4 regions of the Sporanaerobacter acetigenes DSM 13106 genome follow, and region 4 is predicted to be linked to each of the others. Evidence: riboswitches for the same ligand, from Rfam matches in the RefSeq annotation. Region 4 holds a riboswitch; each other region holds the start of a gene.
The links. Region 4 has a riboswitch for cobalamin ahead of BUA21_RS07295 (ABC transporter substrate-binding protein). Riboswitches for the same ligand answer to the same signal wherever they lie in the genome.
Positions count from the first base shown of each region.

Region 1: it holds a riboswitch for cobalamin, as region 4 does, so the genes downstream of both, sucC (ADP-forming succinate--CoA ligase subunit beta) here and BUA21_RS07295 (ABC transporter substrate-binding protein) in region 4, are expected to answer to the same signal.
Region 2: it holds a riboswitch for cobalamin, as region 4 does, so the genes downstream of both, BUA21_RS04495 (DUF2292 domain-containing protein) here and BUA21_RS07295 (ABC transporter substrate-binding protein) in region 4, are expected to answer to the same signal.
Region 3: it holds a riboswitch for cobalamin, as region 4 does, so the genes downstream of both, BUA21_RS06640 (YitT family protein) here and BUA21_RS07295 (ABC transporter substrate-binding protein) in region 4, are expected to answer to the same signal.

Region 1 covers NZ_FQXR01000002.1:99,619-101,823, forward strand. The annotation lists gene sucC (ADP-forming succinate--CoA ligase subunit beta) at 1-1,091, opposite strand, end outside; cobalamin riboswitch at 1,308-1,491, opposite strand; gene BUA21_RS00495 (MATE family efflux transporter) at 1,528-1,947, opposite strand; gene BUA21_RS00500 (oligosaccharide flippase family protein) at 1,979-2,205, opposite strand, start outside.
Region 2 covers NZ_FQXR01000004.1:105,666-107,870, reverse strand. The annotation lists gene BUA21_RS04500 (sulfatase-like hydrolase/transferase) at 1-833, shown strand, start outside; cobalamin riboswitch at 963-1,149, shown strand; gene BUA21_RS04495 (DUF2292 domain-containing protein) at 1,263-1,418, shown strand; gene BUA21_RS14890 (DUF4430 domain-containing protein) at 1,512-2,205, shown strand, end outside.
Region 3 covers NZ_FQXR01000005.1:230,900-233,104, reverse strand. The annotation lists gene BUA21_RS06650 (MetQ/NlpA family ABC transporter substrate-binding protein) at 1-32, shown strand, start outside; gene BUA21_RS06645 (CDIF630_02480 family spore surface protein) at 89-268, shown strand; gene BUA21_RS06640 (YitT family protein) at 322-1,173, opposite strand; cobalamin riboswitch at 1,284-1,468, opposite strand; gene nifJ (pyruvate:ferredoxin (flavodoxin) oxidoreductase) at 1,527-2,205, opposite strand, start outside.
Region 4 covers NZ_FQXR01000006.1:49,069-51,273, reverse strand. The annotation lists gene BUA21_RS07300 (DUF2225 domain-containing protein) at 1-647, shown strand, start outside; cobalamin riboswitch at 694-872, shown strand; gene BUA21_RS07295 (ABC transporter substrate-binding protein) at 978-1,946, shown strand; gene BUA21_RS07290 (FecCD family ABC transporter permease) at 1,962-2,205, shown strand, end outside.

The sequences.
Region 1 (2,205 bases), on a different contig from region 4:
GAATCCTTTATTATTTCCATACCTAAATCCATATTTGTTCCTTCCAATCTAATTACAAGTGGAATATTTAATGCCAACTCTTTAGTTGCATTTACAATTCCCTTGGCAATAACATCACATTTCATTATTCCGCCAAATATATTGACAAAAATCCCCTTAACTCTGGAATCAGATATTATTATTTTAAATGCATTGGTTACATTTTCTTCTGTTGCTCCTCCTCCAACATCTAAAAAGTTTGCTGGTTCTCCCCCATAATACTTGATAGTATCCATTGTAGCCATTGCCAATCCTGCTCCATTAACTACACATCCAATATTGCCGTCCAAAGATATATATGACAATCCATACTTTGATGCTTCTATCTCTTTTTCATTTTCTTCACTTAAATCCCTATAATTACATATATCTCTATTTCTATATAGACCATTTTCATCAAAGTTCATTTTTGCATCTAAAGCTAACAATTGTTTATCTTCCGTTACTACTAAAGGATTTATTTCTAGCAGTGTACAATCTTTATCTACAAAACATTTATATAAATTCATAACAACCTCTACAAATTGATTTATCAACTCCTGTGGAATATTGATATTAAGGCCTATCCTCTTAGCTTGGAATTCTAATACTCCAAGTAATGGATCAATAGATTCTGTAAATATCATATCAGGCTTTTCTTTTGATATTTCTTCAATATCAGTTCCACCTTCTTCAGAAGCTATAAGAGTTATCTTTGACTTTTCTCTATCTAAAACAAAAGCTAAGTAGTATTCTTTAAAAATATCGCAACCTTCTTCAATCAAAACAGCCTTTACTTTCTTTCCTTTAGGCCCAGTTTGAGGTGTCACTAAGATTTTACCTATTAACTCTTTAGAATACTTCTTGACATCATCTATTGAATTTGCTATTTTTATACCTCCAGCCTTTCCCCTACCTCCAGCATGAATTTGTGATTTCACTACTGCAATATCAGTACCTATTCTCCAAGCAGCTCTCTCAGCATCTTCTGGATCATAAATAACTCTACCATTAGGTACTGGTATACAGAAGCTTCTCAATATCTCTTTTGCTTGATACTCATGAATATTCATACTTTTCCCTCCCATTTCTTGTAGTATAAAATGAAAAAACTCAGCAAAAATTTGCTGAGTTATTACCACGGGATTGTAGACATAAAGAAAAAAATCTTTCTATTGTTATAGAAAGAGCATTATTAATAATCAGATTAAGCACACATATTTAATACATATGAATAAATCATATGCTTAACCTACTTTTAATAGCATCTCCCCATCCTCGTGAGTAATAAACAGCTTTTCCCATTGGCAGGTCTCCTGACTTAAGAATAACAAACCTTAAACCTTCCCATACTTTTAAGTACAGTGGTAAACTTAAGGTTCTATCTATCACAGTGGCGGGACCGTGTCGGAATTCAACCGAACTTCCCTTTTAAACAATCATTAAGATTGTACCAAATGGTCACTATATTAAATTCTAAATAGATACTATCATGAAAAATTATAACTGTCAATTGATATGTCGAAAACGAAACTTTACTATACTTCTCAATGTAACTAAATCTAACAAAAATATAACAAAAATTCGAAGATAAAATCCAATAAAGAAACCATTAATACCAAATTTAGGGTTCCCAACAAGAAAATATACTAAAAGTAGTTGAATACTCATGCCTATCAATCGATTTATTGTTATAGCAGTATGTTTGTTTAGACCTTGAAGAATGCCAGAGAAAGTATGCTGTAGTGCCATAAATACAGTGCTATAGCTAAGAATTCGTAAATATTCTCCTACTTTTTTATCATTATATAGAAAAACAGCTAATGGTTCAGAGAAAAGTCTATAAAGAATAGATAATGGAATAGATATAATTAAGGTGATTTTAATAGCAAACAATATATCCGCTTTCATATTTCTATAGTTTTTCAAAGCCATTTGCTCAGATAAACTAGGAACAATATTAATAACCAGTGATTGTTAAGGGTCCTGCTATTTTTATTATTTGATTTAATATATCAATTGAATTTAATTGTATATAACAAGGATAAGAAGATTTTTTATTTTCCCTTTTATAAGCAAGTATTAGCCAAATTAATCCGAAAAACTCACCAATACTTATTCCACATATAGCTACTAAGACTCCAAATTCCAGTTCTACAGGATAAGAATAGTGGAGGAATCCTAAAA
Region 2 (2,205 bases), on a different contig from region 4:
TAAATATCATGGGAATTGAAAATGAAAAGGGAATTATGTTTGGACTAGATTTGCTGAATTCGGAAGATCAAATTGTAGCTCAACAAATTCACATGAGAAAAGGTTCCTTTATAGATGATGAAAAGATGTTTGTCATGTCTAGGGATGGAATATTTGACCACAGTAGAGCCATAGATTTAAAGACTAGAAAGTCCATACCACTGGAAGAGTGTAGAGAAGGATATGGAAGAGCCATATCTGAAATAGACAAATCTAAATATATTTTAAATAATGATCTTATTGGGAGTATAATCAATGGTTCAGATGAAATAATAGCCAAAGAACCTGAAGAAAAACTAGAAATTCAAAACAAAAACACTATAGGATTTGCAGCAGATACAAAGGCTAAATTGGATGAATACTATGAAGATGGTCTTAGACTTATGGAAGTAGATTTGGAATGGACAACTGATGAAAGATTGATAGTAAATTGTGACAATGGGATGACCGTTGAAGAATTGGAACAATGGATGGAAGACCACACCGATGCCTATATAATCACAGATATGGTTGGAGATAATTCCAAAGCCATGAAATATATAAAGTACAATTTAAAAGAAGTAAAGACTAGATTCATTCCACAAGTAAAAGATATGGAAGAATACTATCTAGTATATACCAAAGGTTTCAAAAACATCATATTTAAAATACCTGATGACAAATACACAGATAAAGAAATACTAGAATTTGTAAAACTATATGATCACTTTGGAATAGCCATATCAGAATACAGAGCAAACAGGGGCCTTCTAAGGAAACTTCAAAAACAAGGCCTCACCACATATATATACTGAGACAGCGGGGACGCTGAGACAGCGGGGACGGTTCTCACTGTCGCAAAATCACCATGATAGACAAAAACCTTTGGAAAAGTATGTGTTGCCTTAAATCAAGATATGGTATATAATGGTGTTAGTTAAAAAATTGAATAAAAATATTTAGGTTCTTTGTATTGGCAAAGATTAAAAGGGAATCAGGTGAAAATCCTGAACGGACCGGCCACTGTAAATGGAGAGTGATTTTTCAATATGCCACTGAGAGTATTCTTGGGAAGGTGAAAGAGAGCTATGAACCATAAGTCAGGAGAACTGCCTAAATAAATTATCTTCATTAACCTTCTTGGATTAGGGTATTGTGATGAATATTTATAATTTTGATATTATTTTAAAGTCTTAAATTCCTTAGAGGGTTTAAGACTTTAAATTTTTAAGGGGGTTGGTTTAATGATAGATGAAAAAAATTCAACGATGGAGCTAACTAATAGGGAAAGAAAGCTCATAGAGATAATAAGAAAAACAGAGTTTGGAGAAATCAATATTATAGTTCAAGACAGTGAACCTATAAGAATCCAAGAATTAAAGAAATCAATAAAACTATAAAATATGCTGACCAGAAAACTGGAGGCACTACTTATAAAAAAGGTAGTGTTTTTTTTGTTTTCATGAAAGGAAAAGAAGTAGGAGGTTAATGATATGAAAAACAAAAAGTTTTTCTTGTTACTACTTTTGATAGCAGCAATAATAGTAGGCGGGGTTCATGTATTTGACATAATAGGTAATTACTTTTTTAATGAAGAAGCATTTGCTAAATCTAATAAACTTGAAATTGAATATTGGATAGATCCAAATGCAAAAGAAATAGAAAAAGATGAAGATAACTATTCTTTGTTAGCTCAACTTAGATCTCAAAAAAACAAAATTCATACAGAAAAACAAGAAAATATAGAAGAAATAGCAGAAATAGAATCAGAATCTAAAAATAATAAAAAATCTGTGTGGGAAAAATTATTAGAATCAAAAAAAGAAAATAAAACATCTACAAGAGATGAAGTTAAAAAAATAGCTAAAAAAGGTAAAGAAGACAATATAGATAAGGAAATAATTGAAGAAGCTGAACCAGTTAATAGTTTTCAAGAAGAAATAAAAAAAGCAATAGAGAAACAGAAAGATAAGCTAAACAAAGATAAAGGCAGCAATGAAAAAGAAAAGCAGACTACAAAAGAAGAAGAAAGACAAAAGGCTATAAAAGAGGCAAAAAAAGAAAAAGAAAGAAAGAAAAAAGAAGAAAGAGAACGTGAAAAAAAGGAAAATATTGTAACAATGCAGATTCGTTGTGATACAGCAGTAGCAAAAGGGATGGCAGATGACCCTAAATGGCAGGGCATAG
Region 3 (2,205 bases), on a different contig from region 4:
AGTATGATGGTGGAGTTATTCCTGCATTTTAAAAAATTAAGTATTATTTTTTCATTGCTTGCAAATACTATGTATGAGGAGGGATAGTGTGAAAAAAAGCATAAGAATAAACAATTTTAAAGAAAGAAATATGTCTATCCCTATAGAAAATCAAAAAACTGCTGCATATTATGACATAAAGGGACTAAAACCTCAATCTAAAGTGCCAATTCCAACCTTAGAAGGAGTTCTAAGGGCTAAAGAGTGGGTAGATGAGAATGAAAAATAGGGGTGAGAAATTTCCACTCCTATTTTTCATTGAAATTTACATCTATATCTTTTTTAATCTCCAATATTTTTAAAGCCATCACCTAGTACTTCATATACATTGCTTACAGTTATAAAAGCATTTTTATCTACATCATTTATATAATTTTTCAGTCTAATAAAGTCTTTTCTGTCAACAACAGTTACGAGGACTTGTTTTTTATCTCCTGTGTATGCTCCTTCAGCATGATATAATGTTGCTCCTCTTTCCAAATCTTTAATTATATATTTTTTTATATCTTCACTACGCTTACTGACTATGCTTACTTGTTTAGATAAGTTTATTCCTTCAATAGTTGAGTCTATCACAAGACCATTTACTATAACTCCAAGTAAAGAATACATTCCCAATTCAGGTCCAAACGCAAAACCTGCTCCTATAGTTATAGCAAAATCGGAAAGCAATACTGCTTTTCCTAAATCTATTCCCCAAAACTTATTCAATATTTTTGCTATAATATCCGTACCTCCAGTAGAAGCATTTCGATTGAATACTATTCCCATACCAATAGCAGATATAAATATTCCAAAAGAAAGTTGAAGTATAATATCTTCTACTAAAGGAGCATGTATAGGTATTATTTTTTCAAACAATAATACTAAAAAAGAAGTACCTAAACTTGCATAAATAGTTTTGACACCAAAGCTCGTCCCAATAACCAAGAAAGCAACTATGAATAATACTATATTTATAATAATCATGAAAACCCCTATTGATAAAAATGGAAATACATGATTTAGAACAATTGCCAATCCATTAGCACCACCTATAGCTAAATTTCCTGGCATGAGAAAAAAATATAATCCTGCTGCTACCATAAACATTCCAATAGTTATAATAACGTAATCTTTTATTTTTTTTGACATTTTTCCACCTCCAATAATATAAAAGTCTCCTGAACTCAATGGGTTTAGGAGACATGAATACATAAAATTTTATGGCACAACTCTAAACACCCCCTATCGACCGTAGAGTTTTTGGTGCATAAATAAAGGCAGGTCTTCTGACTTTGGTTCATTAGAATTTAAAGCCTTCCCGATTATCTCAGTGGCATGTATTTTAAATTCTTCGCCATTACAGCGGCGGGACCGTACAGGATTTCCACCTGTTTCCCTTTTAAACAGAGAAACAATTCTCTGTACCTTCATCTACATATTCAATTTTATTTCAATCTAAGTATATAGATAAACATGATTTAAGTCAATAGCACTTCTATATGCTACTTGTTCTCATCAAATTTTTTATAAACTTCATACCTTTCCTTTGCATCTAATTCTGCTTTTTCATAAAGCCTTTCTGCAAATTGGGGGAAAGTATTTTCAATTTGAGAATATCTTACTTCACCCATTATGAAATCTTTAAAAGATTCCTTAGGCTCTTTTGAATCTAATATAAATGGGCTTTTTCCTTCTGGTACTAGCCTTGGATCATATCTATAAAGATGCCAATAACCTGAATCAACAGCCTTTTTTTCTTCATTTACAGTTCTACCCATTCCTGCTTTTATACCATGATTTACACAAGGTGCATAGCAAATTATCAAGGACGGTCCCCTGTAGCTTTCTGCCTCCACTATAGCCTTCAAGGTCTGATTCATATTTGCTCCCATAGATACTTGAGCAACATAAACATATCCATAGTTCATTGCCATTCTGCCTAAATCTTTCTTTTTAGTCCTCTTACCTGCTGCTGCAAATTTAGCCGCTGCAGCTGTTGGAGTCGATTTAGAAGCTTGCCCTCCAGTATTTGAATATACCTCCGTATCAAATACCAATATATTTACATCTTCACCTAATGCCAATACATGATCTAATCCTCCATAACCTATATCATAAGCCCAACCATCTCCTCCTACTATCCATTGAGATTTTTTGATTAGAAAGTCCTTTTTGCTTAAA
Region 4 (2,205 bases):
AGAAAAAAATAAATTGTCCAGTGTGTGGTAAAGAGTTTAAGACTAGCAAGGTAAGGCTTTCTAAACTCAGATTAGTTAAAAGAGATTCGGATTTTTTGCCTTATTATGAAGGGGAAAATCCTGTGTTTTATGGTGTGTTTGTGTGTCCACATTGTGGATATGCTGCATTAGAAGAAAATTTTAATAAAATAAATTTTCAAGGAAGAGAGACAATAAAAAAAGAGGTTTCATCTAAATGGAACGAAAGAAGTTTTTTAGGAAAGAGAACCATTGAAGAAAGTATTGCTGCATATAAACTGGCGCTATTTTGTGGAGAACTCTTGGAGGATAAAAATTATGAACTTGGAAATATATGCGTTAGATTGGGATGGCTTAATAGATTAAAAGAAGATGAGGATGAAGAAGAGAGATTTTTAAGTTTAGCTAGAGAACTTTTTAGCAATGCTTATTATAATGAACCTTTAAACAATGAATCTATGAATCCATTGACTGCAGCTTATTTGATTGGAGAAATTTCCAGAAGAATGGGAGATAGAGATGAAGCAATAAAGTGGTTCAATACGGTACTTAAGGATCCTGAAATTAAGAGTAATATTGCATTAGAAAAAATGGTTAGGGAACAATGGCAAGTAGTTAAGGAAGAATAAATGGCCTTGAATGTTTAAAAAATATTTGATATTATTTTTGAGAGCTAAATTAAATATTAAATTGGGTGTTTCTAATGAAACTTAAAAGGGAAAGTGGTGAAAATCCACTGCAGCCCCCGCTACTGTGTGTGAGGACGAATCAACAGAAGCCACTGGATTTCTGGGAAGGCGTTGATAGTAGGAAGATTCACAAGTCAGGAGACCTGCCTAAATTTAGAGCCTCGGAGGGAGGGATGTATAGAATTGTATAGTTTTTGCCCTATTCTCTAGTTACTGAGGACTAGGGTTTTATTTTTGACTAGAAAAGATCATAAAATGGAGGGAAAACTTATGAAAAAAATTAGCTCTAAAAAATTAATTGTATTATTTTTAGTTTTGGCAATGGCTTTAACTACCTTTACAGCTTGTGGCAAAACAAATTCAAATGAAGATGTAAAACAAAATGAAGAAGTAGTAGAGGAAAAGGAAAATAAAGTTCAATATCCTATGGAAGTAGAAGATCAGTTTGGAAATAAAGTGACAATAGAAAATGAACCTAAAACAATAGTTTCATTGGCTCCAAGTCATACTGAAATACTTTTTAGTCTTGGATTAGGAGATAAAATCGCAGGTGTAACTGAATACTGTGATTATCCAGAAGAAGCTAAATCAAAAGAAAAGGTTGGAAGTTTTACTGGAGTAAATATTGAAAGAATAATTGAATTAGATCCTGACATTGTATTTCAATTTGGTCCTGGCGATGAAGAAGTAAATGCAAAAATAAGAGATGCAGGAATTGTTCTTTTGTGCTATGAACCAGATTCTATTGATGAAGTCATGAATTTGATTCAAAGTATTGGCACTGTGACAAACACTGAGGATGAGGCCACAAAAGTTGTAGATGATATGAAAGCAAAAAAAGATGAAATTGTAAATAAAGTAAAAGATGAAGAAAAAGTTAAGGTGTTCTATGAAATATGGAATGATCCATTGATGGCAGCAGGTCCTGGTTCTTTTATGGATGAACTTATGACTCTAGCTGGAGGCGAAAATATAGCAAGTGATGCAGAAGGAGAATATCCACAGTTTGATATGGAACAATTAATAGAAAGAAATCCTGATGTTTATTTAGGAGCTAAAGATAGCGAAGAAAAAACTGTTGAGTCAATAAAAGAAAGACCTGGGTTTGAAAATATAAATGCTGTAAAAAATAATAGAGTGTACTTATTGGATCCAAATATAGTTTCAAGACCCGGACCAAGAATAATAGATGCATTGGAATTAGTTGCAAAGTCTATTCATCCAGATGCATTTAAATAAAAAGTAGGGATTTTTATGAGTTTAAAAAGGTCTAAAAATAAATATGCTACTATTGTTGTATCTTTGGTGCTTGCATTGATATTTTCTGTAGTGCTTTTTTCTACTATTGGGACAGCAAATATAAAAATTTTAGATACTTTTAAAATAATTGGCTCTAAGCTTCCCTTTATTGGTGGGAAAATAAATATTGATGGTATACCAGACTCTCACAAAACTATAATTCTAAAAATAAGGTTGCCTAGAGTTTTGCTTGGGGTCT